Regions from separate parts of the Enterocloster citroniae genome, predicted to be linked through region 1. Evidence: predicted binding sites of a transcription regulator. Region 1 holds the regulator's gene; each other region holds the start of a gene.
What was found. The regulator Rex, encoded in region 1, represses fermentation and respiration genes when NADH is low (regulators of the CRP and FNR family bind a similar motif). The targets are predictions, from matches to a motif close to ATTGTTAANTANTTAACAAT.

Region 1 (3,738 bases):
TGGCATCCCGAAGCATGGCTTTTTTATCGCTGTAGGCAGAGTAGTTGCCTGAGAATACGGTCGCTGTTCCATTGTCCAGCTCCACGATCTTTGTGACGACCCGGTCCAGGAAATACCGGTCATGGGCCACGATAATGACGCTGCCGCTGTAGCTTTTAAGGTATGTCTCCAGCCAGGCGATGGATTCCATATCCAGGTGGTTGGTAGGCTCATCCAAAAGCAGGATATCCGGCTTGGTGAGAAGCAGCTTGCCCAGGGAAACGCGGGTTTTCTGCCCTCCGGAAAGGGTGTTGATGTGTTTGGTGAATTCCTCCTCCTCAAATCCAAGGCCCTTTAATACACCGGTAATCTCACTCCTGTAAGCATAGCCGTTGGCCAGCTCAAAGGAGTGGTTCAGGCGGCTGTATTCGGACAGCATGGACTCCAGTACATCGCCGGTGGCGGATTTCATCTCCAGCTCCAGGCTGCGGATCCGTTCCTCCATCTGGATGATGGGGCGCTTTACCTCTAAGAGTGCGTCATAGATGGTGCTTTCGCTGTCCAGATCCTGATGCTGCGCCAGATAGCCGATGGAGGTGCCTTTGCCAAGGGCTGCCACGCCCTGGTCTGCGGACAGTTCTCCGATGATGATCTTAAGCAGGGTGGATTTGCCCGCGCCGTTGATGCCCACAATGGCGGCCTTTTCATGTTCCTCCAGGTGGAAGGATACCTGCTTTAAAATATGTTTTTCTCCAAATGATTTGGTTATATTGCTGCATGATAAAATCATGGGTAACTCCTTTGTGCCAGACACTCAGCGCCTGGGTTGGGGGCGCCTGTATGCGAAAATGTTTCGCTGTATGTTGTGAGGTTTTTAGGCTTTTTATTGTCAAAAATTCTTTATTTTGCACTCATCAGTATAATATAAGAGGATATTTTTTTCAAGAACATACTTAAACGTGTTTGACATTTTTTTGACGCTTGTTTATAATAGAACCATTAGGTATGATTTAGATACTGTTATCTGGATCATTTTGATGTATCAGAGAAACGCGTAAGGGGAAGGTGGAACACGATGGAACGCAAAGAGATATCGAAGGCGGTAATTTCAAGATTGCCCCGCTATTACCGCTATTTGGGAGAGCTGATTGAAGAGGGTGTGGAGCGCATATCTTCCAATGAGCTGAGTGCCAGGATGAAGGTGACGGCATCACAGATCCGCCAGGATCTTAATAATTTCGGAGGATTCGGACAGCAGGGATACGGATATAATGTAAAGTACCTGTATGCTGAGATAGCAAAGATTCTGGGAATTGACCAGCAGCACAACCTGATTATTATCGGTGCCGGAAACCTGGGCCAGGCTATTGCCAACTATACGAATTTTGAGAGACGTGGATTTGTTATCAAGGGTATGTTTGATATCAATCCAAAGCTCATTGGTCTTGTGATCCGCGGAATTGAGATCCGGTCTGTGGATGATCTGGAGTTTTTTATCAAGGAGAACGAAATTCAGATCGCAGCCCTGACCATTCCAAAGACAAAGGCGTCTGAGATCGCAGACCGTCTGGTAAAGGCCGGCATTAAAGCTATCTGGAACTTTGCCCATACTGATCTGGTGGTTCCGGACGATGTGGTGGTGGAGAATGTACACCTGTCCGAAAGTCTGATGCGTTTGTCATACAGGGTTTGCAGTATGAACGATCAGGCGGAAATCGAAGGGAAAACGTCAAAGTAAGAAACAGCCGGCAAGCAAAGGAGAGTACCTTTTTGCTTGCCGGTTTTTGATTTCCGGGAGACCCCAATACGGTCTCTAAGTGCTCATAGCGAGGAGGTAAGCGGGGATGAGAACTTTGGTAACGGCAAAACAGATGAAGGCGATTGACGCCTATACGATCAACACCATTGGAGTGCCCTCCATGGTGCTGATGGAACGGGCGGCCATGTGGGTGGCCCGGGCGGTTGAGGAGACTGCCGGGAAAGCGGATGTGATCTGGGCCGTGTGCGGCACGGGCAACAATGGGGCGGACGGTGTGGCGGCTGCCAGGATGCTGCACCTGAAGGGATATAAAACCAGCCTGTTTGTGGTGGGGGATCCGGACCGTGGGACTGCGGAATTTCTGGCCCAGTCCGCCATTGCCCGGAACCTGGGAATGCAGATGAGGCCGTGGCAGGAAGCGGCGGGAGAGGACTGCGTTGTTTTGATCGATGCGGTATTCGGCGTTGGACTGAGCCGCCCCATTGAGGGGGAATACAGGCAGTGTATGGAAATGCTGGAGGCCCGGCATGCCGCCCATACAGTGGCGGTGGATATTCCCTCCGGGATCCATGGAGACACAGGCCAGGTCATGGGGATGGCACTGAAGGCGGATGTGACAGTGACCTTTGGATGGGAGAAGATGGGAACCGCCCTCTATCCGGGCCGTGCCTATGCGGGAACCGTCAGGGTCTGCGACATCGGTTTTCCGGAAAGCGCCCTGGATGCCGTGAGGGATCAGGAGGAGGGGTACGGGTATGGGCTTACTTATGAAAGCAGCGACCTGTGTCTGATTCCGGACCGCCCGGCCTATTCCAACAAGGGGACGTTTGGGAAGGTCCTGATCGCAGCAGGGTCCAAAAACATGTGCGGTGCAGCGTATTTAAGCGCCCTGGCAGCTTACCGCACCGGTGCGGGGCTTGTGAAACTGCTCACAGTGGAGGAAAACCGCCAGATCCTTCAGGAACGGCTGCCGGAAGCCATCATTGCCACCTACACCTCGGACCAGCTGATCCAGGGAAGGGAAGAGTTTAAGAAGATGATAGAGGAACAGATGAACTGGGCTGATGTGGTGGTGCTGGGGCCCGGGCTGGGAAGCGAACCTTATGTGGAGTATCTGGTGGAAGATATACTGACCAGTGCCTTTGTGCCGGTCATTATTGACGCGGACGGCCTTAATGCCATTGCAGGACATCCATATCTCACCACTTATTTTACGGAAAATATCATCATCACCCCCCACTTGGGAGAGATGGCCCGCCTCATCGGTGAGAGTATAGATGCCGTCAAAGAAAACCTCACAGGAGCCGCCCTGGAATACGCGGGACGTTACGGGATCACCTGTGTGCTCAAGGATGCGGCCACCGTGGTGGCGGGAAAGGACGGCACCCTCTATGTGAATTCCAGCGGCAACAGCGCCATGGCAAAAGCCGGTTCCGGTGATGTGCTTACCGGAATCATCGCCGGACTGGCCGCCATTGGGATGGAGGAGGAACAGGCCGCGCTTATGGGGGTGTATCTCCATGGGCGTGCGGGTGAGCAGGCAGCAGGGAAAATAGGACAGCACAGCCTTCTGGCTTCCGATCTGGCAGATTGTATCGGAGCAGCCATGAAGTCCGTGGCGCATGAATAACAGGAGGCATTGAAAATGAAACCATACAGCAGAGTATATGCGGCCATAAACCTGGATGCAGTGACAGCCAACATGAAGGCCATGAGGGATAACCTGCCTCCGTCCACTGCCATGATGGGTGTGGTCAAGACGGACGGATACGGCCATGGGGCAGTACCCGTGGCCAGGACCATTGACCCGTATGTGGAGGGATATGCGGTGGCATCCATTGATGAGGGCATTATACTGCGCCGTCATGGGATCCGGAAAATGATCCTGATACTGGGTGTGACCCATGAGAGCCGTTTTGAGGAACTGGTCCACTATGATATCCGTCCGGCTATGTTCCGGTACGAGGAGGTGAGGAAGCTTTCCGACACCGCGGTGAAGA
Region 2 (3,738 bases), on a different contig from region 1:
CCAGCCCCATCCGCCTGAAAAGCGTGGGGGATCCTGTCCTTGTAAGATCCAGACCCATTGGGGCGGATACCAGGAGGGTGATGGAGGAATACGGTTACAGCCGGGAGGAGATCACATGCCTGGAGCAGGCCGGCGCTGTCAAATGCTATGACGGCCCGCCGCTGCCGGAAAGCGTCACAGCCCCCAGCTACGGACCGGGATTTTCTGAAGCAGGAAACTGAAAAAAGGGGTTTTTGCCCTGCCGGAACATGGGCAAGGCAAAAGCCCTCAAGGCGCTTTAAAAAGGAGGTATTTTGTAATGAACCTTTCACAGCTTTATTATTTCCGCAAGCTGGCTGAAGTACAGCACTATACCAAGGCGGCCCAGGAGCTTTACATCACCCAGCCCAGCCTCAGCGCCTCCATCCTGTCCCTGGAGCGGGATCTGGGCATTGACCTGTTTCAGCGGGAAGGGAGGGGAGTGAAGCTGACCAAGTATGGGCGGGACTTCTACGTCCATGTGTGTAAGGCCCTGGTTGAACTGGAAGTTGGGATCGACAATGCAAAGGAAAATTCCGGAACCATAGGAGGTATGATCGATGTGGCCTGCATCCCCACCCTTTGCGGGGATTTTCTGCCCAGGTCCATTAACAGCTACATGCAGGAGTGCAATCCCACGGTCAAATTTAATGTGTTTAACGGCATGACCCCGGCCATTGTGGAGGGGGTCCGCTCGGACGCGTATGATGTTGGATTCTGCTCCATGTCGGAGGGGGAGACGGACCTGTGCTTTACCCCCATTCTGTCCCAGGAGTACACGGCCATTGTCAATAGTACCCATCCTCTGGCTGCCTTTGAGGGCAAGCCCATGAAGCTGGAGGATCTGGAGCCCTATGAGATCCTCACCTATCCGGAGAACAGCCCTGTGGGAAGGATCATAAAAAAGGAACTGAGAAAGCATAACCTGAAAGCCACCCACTATGGCTATGATGAAACCACCATTGGGGGATATGCCGCCATTAACCAGGTGGTTGCCATTGTGGCCGACACCCCGCTTTTAAAACAGTTTGACAACCTGGTCCACCTGGATGTGAAGCTGGAGGCAGAAGCCAGACTGGTCTATATGGTGTACCACAAGAACAATTACCTGACCCCGGCCGTGAAGAATTATATCCAGCATGTACTGGACAGAGGCCCGGAATTTGGCGGGGTATCCACCCTGGCGTAAGCTGTCCCGGGACAGGACCTACACCGGGTCAAAGAGGAACATGGTAAAGGTGGCGTCCGCCACCACTTTTCCCTCCGGGGTGGTGACCCCAACGTGGTGGATGACGGTCCGGCTCCCCTTGTGCACCGCGTCCGCCTGCACATACAGTTTTCCGGAGTTCACGCTTTTGATAAAGTGGATACAGCCCTGCTGGGTCACGTTGGACACCTCGTAGGCATAGGTGGCCATTCCTGCGGCCATGTCACAGAGGGCGAAGATCAAACCGCCGTGAAGATTGCCGTAAAGATTCAGGGCGGACGGATGAACGTCCCAAGCGATTTTGGCATGGCCCGGCGCGATTTCCAGGATCTGGACATGCTCCAGCCCTTCCAGGGATTGGACATGACGCCTGATGCCCTCCAGTATTTCCTGTCTCATGTGAATCATTACCTCCTGCCTTTGAATTGTTATGATTTGGATTGGGATAAATGTATCATATTACCCATTGTGATGGAGACAATATAACACATAAAGGTGAAGTGCACAATAGAAAAAAGATATGATAGACATAATCTATAGATTGTGCACAAAAGTGAGGAAAAGGACGATTGGATATGTGGATCAGATTATATTATAATGGAAACATCAAGAGATTGTTAAAAAATTGATAAAACAATACAGCAAGGAGGAATCACCCTATGAGTAAATTATCACCCCAGCAGTTCCAGGACTATCTGATGCAGATCCGGGCGCTTGCCGAAGGCCCGCTGGAAGAGATCCAGAAGGAAGTGGAAGTGACCAACAAGTTTCCCCAGGAGTTTTATGACCTGGCCATTGAGAATGATCTATACCGGTGTGCACTGCCCGAGGAATACGGCGGATACGGGCTGTCGGAACTTGAGATCCTTCAGGTCCAGGAGGAGTTTTCCAGGGGCCCGGGCGGAATGAGGATGCATCTCCACTATGCAATGGATCTGAACTGGAGAATCCTGGATGATTATGGAAATGAAGAGCTGAAAGCGGAGTATATGCCTAAATTCCAGGATAAGTCGGTCTTTACCTGTTTTGCCCTGACCGAGGCAGCCGGCGGCACCGGCGCCGACCTGCACACCACAGCGGTAAGAGACGGAGACAGTTACATACTGAACGGGGAAAAGACACTGATCTCCCACACGGACTGCTGTGAGTTTGCTTATGTGATCGCAGTGACCAATCCGGAGTCCGACAAGGCCGACCGTTTATCCGCTTTCTTTGTTCCCATGGATGCTCCCGGATTTGAGGTCATTAATATGCCTCATATGATGGGATGCCGGGGAGCCGGACACGGGGATCTTAAGTTTACGGACTGCCGCATTGACAAGAAATACCTGTTGGGAAAGGAAGGACAGGGACTTGAGATCGCCCTTCACTCCCTGTCTGTTTCCAGGGCCCATATAGCGGCCAGCAACCTGGGAATGGCCCAGAGGATGCTGGAAATGTCCTTAAAGTACGCGGCTGACCGTGTAACCTTTGGAAAACCCATCATCACACGTCAGGCGATCAGGATGAAGATCGCCAACATGCAGATGAATATCCATGCCCTGCGCTGTATGGTATATGATTTTGCCAGGGATTACGAGGTGGAGGCAGAGGGACCGTACATTGAGGAAAAGGCTGCCATGTGTAAGCTGTTCAGCATTGATACCGTAAGGCTGGTAAGTGACGAGATGCTGGAGATCTTTGGCGGCGTGGGATACTTTGAGGACAATCCTTACGGGCCTGTTGAGCGCATGTACCGGGACTGCCGCGCCATGTGGCTGGAAGAGGGCGCTCCCACCGTGCAGCGCATCACCATTTCAAAGAGTGCAGTTAAGTTCGGCGGTCAGGTCAAGTATGTGATCTAACCGGACGGCCCTGGGATGTGGCCCAAAAGATCCCGTGGGAGCAGGGCAGCCAGCCAGGATGAACAGCCGGATCTGGCTGCCCTGTCCTCTTATTCCAACAGTGTGGGAAACGGAATAGGGAAGATGTCTCATTATAACGAGAAGGAAGGGGAAAGAAAATGGCATTACTGTATACCGAGGAACAAAAAGAACTGATCGCCCTGGTACGGGATATGGCAGAGCATGAGATCAAGCCTTTTGTTCAGGAAGCGGACGAGAAGGGCGAGTGCCCCAGGGAATTGTTTGACTGGGGATTTAAGATGGGCCTCCACATGCTGGAGATTCCGGCCCAGTACGGCGGAACGGGTCTGAGCTATGAGACCACGGCCATGATTTTTGAGGAGCTGGCAAAGGTGGATGCCGGTTACGCGATCACATTTGTCACCACGTTTGTGGCCCTGCGCAACGTGATCCTGGCCGGAACACCGGAGCAGGCCCAGTACTTTGCGGATATTATAAACAGGGGGAGCTTTGCGGGCTTTGCCCTGACCGAACCCAATGCAGGTTCCGATCCTGCGGGCATCAGGGGAACGGCTGTGGCGGACGGTGACGAGTACGTGCTTAACGCCACCAAAACCTTTATAACCAACGGAGCCCTGTCCGATATTTACGTGGGCTTTTTTAAGACCG
Region 3 (3,738 bases), on a different contig from region 1:
TGTTAAATTAAAGGGCAACCGGGGGGCTGTCCTGAAAATAAAGGGGGATAAGTGATATGGCAGTTAATAAACGCAATCCGGGTACCAAGAATCCGTCTGCTCCGGCAGCATCCGCCGCAAAGAAGAAGAAAACCCAGATCACCGGATTTATCTCAGACCTGGACTGCTATCTGTTCGGAGCCGGCACCCACTATGATATCTACCAGAAGCTGGGCGCCCATCCCAAGACCTATAAAGGGAAAGAGGGCATCTACTTTGCGGTGTGGGCGCCCCATGCCAGGGAGGTTCATCTGGTTGGCGATTTTAATGGATGGAACCCCGAAGCCAATCCCATGACAAAGATACCGGACTCCGGCATCTGGGAATATTTTAATCCGGGAATGCAGATGGGAGAACTCTACAAGTTTGCCATCACCACGGAATCCGGCAAGATCCTTTATAAGGCCGATCCCTTTGCCTTCAGCGCGGAATACCGCCCCGGAACCGCCTCCGTCACCACGGATATACAGGGTTTTCACTGGACAGACAAGGACTGGATCGAAAAACGCGCTGCCCAGGATGTGCAGAAGATGCCCATAAGCATCTATGAGGTCCATCTGGGTTCCTGGCGCAAGAAGAACCGTGAGGAAAAGGATGGCTGCTATACATATACGGAAGCTGCCCATGAGCTGGCCGCTTATGTCAAGGAGATGGGCTATACCCATGTGGAGCTGATGGGGATCGCGGAACACCCCTTTGACGGTTCCTGGGGCTACCAGGTCACCGGATATTACGCCCCCACATCCCGGTACGGAATGCCCAAGGACTTTATGTATTTTATAAATTACCTGCACCGCAGCGGGATCGGGGTTATCCTGGACTGGGTGCCTGCCCACTTTCCAAAGGATGCCCATGGACTGGCTGATTTTGACGGTGAGCCCCTCTTTGAATATTCGGACCCGCGCAAGGGGGAACACCCGGACTGGGGCACTAAGGTGTTTGATTACGGAAAGAATGAGGTAAAGGATTTCCTGATCAGCAATGCGCTCTATTGGGTGGAACAATACCATGTGGACGGCCTGCGGGTGGATGCGGTGGCCTCCATGCTGTATCTGGATTATGGCCGCCAGGAGGGCCAGTGGGTTCCCAACAAGTACGGCGGCAACCAGAACCTGGAAGCCATTGAATTTTTTAAACACCTGAACACCGTGGTGCAGGGACGCAACCACGGAGCCCTGGTGATCGCTGAGGAATCCACGGCATGGCCCAAGGTCACCACCCATCCGGAGGAGGACGGGCTTGGTTTTACCTTTAAGTGGAACATGGGATGGATGCATGACTTCCTGGAATACATGAAGCTGGACCCCTATTTCCGCAAATATAACCACCACCGCATGACCTTTGGACTCACCTATTTTACCAGTGAAAATTATATCCTGGTACTATCCCATGACGAGGTGGTGCATTTAAAATGCTCCATGATCAACAAGATGCCCGGTCTGGACCAGGACAAATTCTCCAACTTAAAGGCCGGATATACCTTTATGATGGGACATCCCGGCAAGAAGCTGCTGTTCATGGGCCAGGACTTTGCCCAGGTTCATGAGTGGGATGAGAAGGTGTCCCTGGACTGGTATCTGGCTGACCAGGGTGATCACAAAGAGCTGCAGGATTACGTTAAGGACCTGCTGCATTTATACAAGAAATATCCCGCCCTCTACCGTTTGGACAATGATTGGAACGGGTTCCAGTGGATCAATGCCAATGACGGGGACCGCAGTATCTTCAGCTTCCTGCGCAGGGATGAGACAGGCAAAAAGAACCTGTTGTTTATCATCAGCTTCACACCGGTGGAACGGCCGGATTACAGGGTGGGCGTTCCCAAACGAGGCAAATACACCCTGCTGCTGGACAACATCCACGGCGCCTATAAGGCATCGGAAGCCCCCGGCTTCCAGTCCTCCAAAGGCGAGTGTGATGGGCAGCCATATTCATTTTCCTATCCTCTTCCCCCATACGGAACAGCTATTTTCCGTTTTTAGGAAATCATAAGGAAATATTGTCATATAAGGCCAAAAAGTACGTTAAAAATTTATCAAATTGGGTATGTACTTTTTGACCTTGTTGTAGTAGAATAAAGGCAGTGCGATGGGTATTATGTCGCAGCACCGTTTATAATGTGTGGAAGGAGAGTGTAATTATGGCAAAACAATTAATTTCCAGTAGCGAAACAAAATCCGTTTACCGTGACGGAAACACTGCCATCAAGGAATTCTGTGAGGGCTTTCCAAAGGCTGAGGTATTGAATGAAGCACTGTGCAACGCGCGTGTGGAGTCCATCGAAGCCCTGAACATCCCGAAGGTTCTGGGGGTATCTGTTGTGGATGGCAAATGGTCCATTATCAAGGAGTTTGTTGAAGGCAAGACCCTTCAGCAGCTGATGGATGAGAATCCGGATAAGCTTGAGGAGTACATGGATAAGATGGTGGATCTGCACCTGCTGATCCATGCTCAGGCATGCCCACTCCTTAATAAGTTAAAGGAAAAGACCATCCGCGCCTTGAAATCAGAGGAGCAGCTGGATGATAACCTGCGCTACGAACTGATGACCAGACTGGACGGAATGCCAAAGCACACCAAGCTGTGCCACGGCGACTTTAACCCAACCAATATCATTGTGGGCGATGACGGCAAATGGTACGTGATCGACTGGGTACATGCTTCCCAGGGCAATGCAAGTGCCGATGTTGCCAGAACCTACCTCCTTCTCTCCTTAAAGGACAAAAAGAAAGCCGAGATGTACATGGATCTGTTCTGTGAAAAAACAGGCACAGAGAAACGTTATGTACAGGGATGGCTGCCCATCGTGGCCGCCGCCCAGCTGGTTTACAAACGTCCTGAGGAAAAGGAACTGTTAGAGAGTTGGATTAATGTATTTGAATACCAATAAAATCTGCTTACACATTATTTAGGGTTCAAAAAGGCCCCCGGGAAGGAATTTCCGGGGGCTTTTTTCGCTGTAATATTAACTAATTATATTTGTATATTTTTTACATTTTTGTGGTTTGTGTCATTTTCTTCGTGAAATATTTATCAGCTTTCTCCCTCATTTTGTAAATGATTGGAAGAATCTCCTACTTCTATCAGCTCCGCATCCGCTACCACATTGTCGTGCCTGACCTCTTCCTGCTCTGTCTCCTCAGCTGCGGCTGCTTCAACGGAAGCAGGATCAACACCGATCCTCTCCGTCTTATGCTCTGCGTGCATGATGGGGAAGGACACCATTGCCTTGAACAGATCCCCGTCAATGATAACCTGGAACTGGCCATTCTGCAGTTCAGTCAGGCTCTTTGCAATGGAGAGGCCCAGGCCGCTGCCTTCCGTTGTCCTGGCCACATCTCCCCTGACAAAGCGCTCTGTCAGTTCATCCGGCCTGATGTTCAGCGGATTCTCAGACACATTCTTAATGGTAAACACGGCTTTTCCGTCTTCCTCTGACACATCCACGTACACGCGGCTGTGCTCCATGGCATACTTTACCGCATTGGTGTAAAGGTTTTCCAATACACGCCACAGTCTGCGCCCGTCCGCCTGTATGATAAGCACCTCATCAGGCACATTGCACACCAGCTCCAGGCGGCGCATCACAAAACGCTCCTCAAATTCCCCGTTGGTCTGCTGGACCAGCTCCACCAGGTCGATATCGGATATATCCAGCTTCATATTGCCCGAGCTGGCCTTGGATGCCTCCACCAGATC
Region 4 (3,738 bases), on a different contig from region 1:
CAGATGTACCTGTACGAACTCATTGACCCAGTGAATTTCCAGTGGGTATTTGACACACACCAGAACATTCACGGCAAGAGGGTGAATTATCCTGAGTACAAGCTGTCCACCCTTCAGAATATTGTATACATAGAGAAGGAAAATGCAGTTCTGGCCACCTTTATCGACATTACAAGGGAGGAAGAACTGGCTCAGGAAGAGTACGAGAAAAAGCTGGAGACCATTGACCTGGCTCAGAAGATCATCCACAAGCAGATGATGGTGGCCCAGGAGATCGCCGGACTTTTAGGCGAGACAACGGCTGAGACAAAGACCACCCTGACCAAGCTGTGCCATTCCCTGTTGGAGGATGGGGCGGATGCAGGATATGCAGGGGGTGAGGAGGACCGGGATATCCCCAATGTGCAGCTGGGAAGCGGCGCAGTGCCTTTGAGCGGGGTCATGACACCCGGAAACCTGGGAGGCGGTGCAGGCGCGGGAAGTACCAGCCCAGGCAGTGCAACATCCGGGACAATGTCCGGTACAACATCCGGGACACCGTCCGGGACGCCTGCAGCAGCTGATGCCCGAAATGCCTCTGAAGCCGGAGTCAGCAGCGGGGCGGCACCTAAGGAGAAAGCCTCCAAAGGGTATGTCCATATAGGAAGCGCTGCTCCCGCAGGCAAAAAGACGGGGTATGTCCATCTGAGCAGTTCTGATTTGAAAAAACCAGGCGGCAGCGGAGGTAGATAATGGGAATTACAGTGGATGTTGCTTATAAAAGCCTGAATAAATACACCGAGATCCTCTGCGGGGACAAGGTGGAACTGCTGCAGACCGCGGATTCCAACATCATGATTCTGGCTGACGGCATGGGAAGCGGCGTCAAGGCCAATATCCTTTCCACCCTGACGTCCAAGATACTGGGAACCATGTTCTTAAACGGCGCTACCCTGGAAGAGTGCGTGGACACCATCAGTGAGACACTGCCCATCTGCCAGGTGCGGCAGGTGGCATATTCCACCTTCAGCATCCTGCAGGTATACCACAACGGCGATGCTTATCTGGTGGAGTATGACAATCCGGGATGTATTTTCATACGTGACGGCAAGCTCATGAAGATTCCTAAGAATGTCCGCGTCATCCAGGGCAAGGAGATCAATGAGTACAGGTTTAAGGTCCAAAAGGGAGATGCTCTGATCCTTATGAGCGATGGTACTATCCATGCGGGAGTGGGAGAGCTTCTAAACTTTGGATGGCTGTGGCAGGACATTGCGGACTATGCGGTGCGCCAGTATGCCATGACCGTGTCAGCCATGCGTCTGGCCGCATCCATCAGCAGGGCCTGTGATGAGCTTTATCAGTTCAGGCCGGGGGATGATACCACGGTTGCATGCATGCGGATCATTGACAGCAAGCCGGTGCACCTTATGACCGGACCTGCCCGCAACCCGGAGGATGATGTACGCATGGTCCATGAATTCCTGGATGATCCCAATGCCAAGACCATTGTGTGCGGCGGGACCAGCGCCACGATTGTGTCCAGGGTATTGGGGAAAAAGCTGGATGTTTCCCTGGATTATGTGGATCCGGAGATCCCGCCTATTGCCTATATGGACGGCGTGGACCTGGTGACAGAGGGTGTACTGACCCTGAACAGGGTGTTGCAGCTGCTGCGCAGGTATGTGAAGAATGAAACCGTGTCCGAGGAATTCTTCCAGGAGCTGGATAAGCCCAACGGCGGTTCCATGGTAGCCAAAGTGCTGATCGAGGACTGTACGGAAGTGCATTTATATGTTGGAAAAGCGATCAACAGCGCCTATCAGAACCCGGGCCTTCCCTTTGATCTGGGTATCCGCCAGAACCTTGTGGAACAGCTGGGACGTGTGATCGAAGAGATGGGTAAAAAAGTAGTCGTTACATATTATTAACTTTGTATCTCATTAAATACTTGCTTTTTCCGCATAAATATAGTAGATTTTCAGTTGTTGATATATTATTAACAATCATGGATGGAATGGATATAGAGGTGTATTTCACTGCACTTAGAGAACCAGATACGGTCTCTAAGTGCTCATAACGAGCCACTCCACTAGGTTCGTTTAGGACCTCACCAAGTGGAGATGACATGTATCGCACGTAAGAAACCCAAATACGGTCTCTAAGTGCTCATAACGAGGAGGAAAAGAGAATGGTAACCAATGATGCAACGATCCTGCGCTTGAAGCATGATGTTCTGTACGAAGTGGCCAAGGCTGCATGGGAAGGGAATCTTGAGGAAAAACGCGGGGAGATTCCCTATACCATGATCCCCGGACCCCAGGCAACCTACCGCTGCTGTATTTATAAGGAGAGGGAGATCATCAAGCAGAGGGTACGCCTTGCAGAGGGGAAATGTCCGGCAGGAAAGGATACTTCCAATGTGGTGCAGGTCATCAACGCAGCCTGTGAGGAGTGTCCCATTGCTTCCTACATAGTGACGGACAACTGCCGCAAGTGTATGGGAAAGGCCTGTCAGAATTCCTGTAATTTCGGTGCCATCAGCATGGGGCGGGAGCGCGCTTACATTGAACCGACAAAGTGTAAGGAATGCGGAAAGTGTTCACAGGCATGCCCCTATAATGCAATCGCACATCTGGAGCGCCCCTGTAAGAAGATCTGCCCCGTGGATGCCATTACTTATGATGAGTACGGCATCTGTGTGATCGATGAGAAGAAATGTATCCAGTGCGGCGCCTGTATCCACAGCTGCCCCTTTGGCGCCATTGGTTCCAAGACGTTTATGGTGGATGTCATCCGCCTGATCAAGGCCGGCAAGAGGGTCGTGGCCATGGTGGCGCCTGCCACGGAAGGCCAGTTTGGCCCGGATGTGACCATGGCCAGCTGGAGGATCGCTTTAAAACAGCTTGGCTTTGCGGATATGGTGGAAGTGGGACTGGGCGGCGATATGACAGCTGCTTACGAGGCCGAGGAGTGGGCTGAGGCACACAAGGAAGGCAAAAAGATGACCACCTCCTGCTGTCCTGCATTTGTGAACATGATCAAGCAGCATTTCCCCATGCTTTTGGAGAACATGTCCACAACGGTTTCCCCCATGTGTGCGGTTTCCAGAATGATCAAGAGCCAGGATCCGGAGTCCATCACTGTGTTTATCGGACCGTGTATTGCAAAGAAGAGTGAGAGCCTGGACCTTAATGTTAAGGGAAATGCAGACTATGCCATGACCTTTGGCGAGATCCGCGCCATGATGCGCGCCAAGGGCGTGGAACTTCAGCCGGCGGAGAACGACTATCAGGAGAGCTCCGTATTCGGCAAGCGCTTTGGCAATGGCGGAGGCGTTACCGCAGCCGTGCTTCAGTGCCTGAAGGAGATGGATGAAAACACAGATATCAAGGTAAACCGATGCAACGGCGCTGCAGAGTGCAAGAAAGCCCTGCTGCTCTTAAAGGTAGGACGGCTTCCCGAGGACTTTATCGAGGGAATGGCCTGTGTGGGAGGCTGCGTAGGCGGTCCCAGCAGACACAAAACCGAGGTAGAAGCCAAGAAAGCCAGGGATCAGCTGATTGGTTCAGCTGAGGAGAGGAATGTGCTGGAGAATCTGAAAAAGTATCCCATGGATGCGTTTTCTATGCACCGGCATTAAGCTGCGGCAGTTTAGATGCCGGTTGTGGTATTTGAGAGGATATGATGAAAAAGACCACAGGATGTGGTGGTTCCTGAAGGAAAGTTGAGTGGAATCACGGCCTGGAAATGGGTGTT

Region 2: a site for Rex is predicted at 1,839-1,858, ahead of ABID13_RS02425 (acyl-CoA dehydrogenase family protein). Genes of this name have one in related genera too.
Region 3: a site for Rex is predicted at 2,060-2,079, ahead of ABID13_RS10655 (phosphotransferase family protein). Genes of this name have one in related genera too.
Region 4: a site for Rex is predicted at 1,967-1,986, ahead of ABID13_RS28075 (4Fe-4S dicluster domain-containing protein). Genes of this name have one in related genera too.

What each region holds. Positions count from the first base shown of each region.
Region 1 is NZ_JBEPLZ010000049.1:7,033-10,770, forward strand. Features, by position in the region: gene ABID13_RS27965 (ABC-F family ATP-binding cassette domain-containing protein) at 1-769, opposite strand, end outside; gene ABID13_RS27970 (redox-sensing transcriptional repressor Rex) at 1,055-1,717, shown strand; gene ABID13_RS27975 (NAD(P)H-hydrate dehydratase) at 1,824-3,368, shown strand; gene alr (alanine racemase) at 3,384-3,738, shown strand, end outside.
Region 2 is NZ_JBEPLZ010000002.1:82,106-85,843, forward strand. Features, by position in the region: gene ABID13_RS02410 (CaiB/BaiF CoA transferase family protein) at 1-221, shown strand, start outside; gene ABID13_RS02415 (LysR family transcriptional regulator) at 299-1,207, shown strand; gene ABID13_RS02420 (PaaI family thioesterase) at 1,226-1,624, opposite strand; gene ABID13_RS02425 (acyl-CoA dehydrogenase family protein) at 1,885-3,069, shown strand; gene ABID13_RS02430 (hypothetical protein) at 3,085-3,264, shown strand; gene ABID13_RS02435 (acyl-CoA dehydrogenase family protein) at 3,228-3,738, shown strand, end outside.
Region 3 is NZ_JBEPLZ010000006.1:269,559-273,296, forward strand. Features, by position in the region: gene ABID13_RS10645 (alpha-amylase family glycosyl hydrolase) at 1-55, shown strand, start outside; gene glgB (1,4-alpha-glucan branching protein GlgB) at 57-2,021, shown strand; gene ABID13_RS10655 (phosphotransferase family protein) at 2,180-2,929, shown strand; gene ABID13_RS10660 (sensor histidine kinase) at 3,073-3,738, opposite strand, start outside.
Region 4 is NZ_JBEPLZ010000051.1:1,027-4,764, reverse strand. Features, by position in the region: gene ABID13_RS28085 ([Fe-Fe] hydrogenase large subunit C-terminal domain-containing protein) at 1-732, shown strand, start outside; gene ABID13_RS28080 (SpoIIE family protein phosphatase) at 732-1,910, shown strand; gene ABID13_RS28075 (4Fe-4S dicluster domain-containing protein) at 2,171-3,622, shown strand.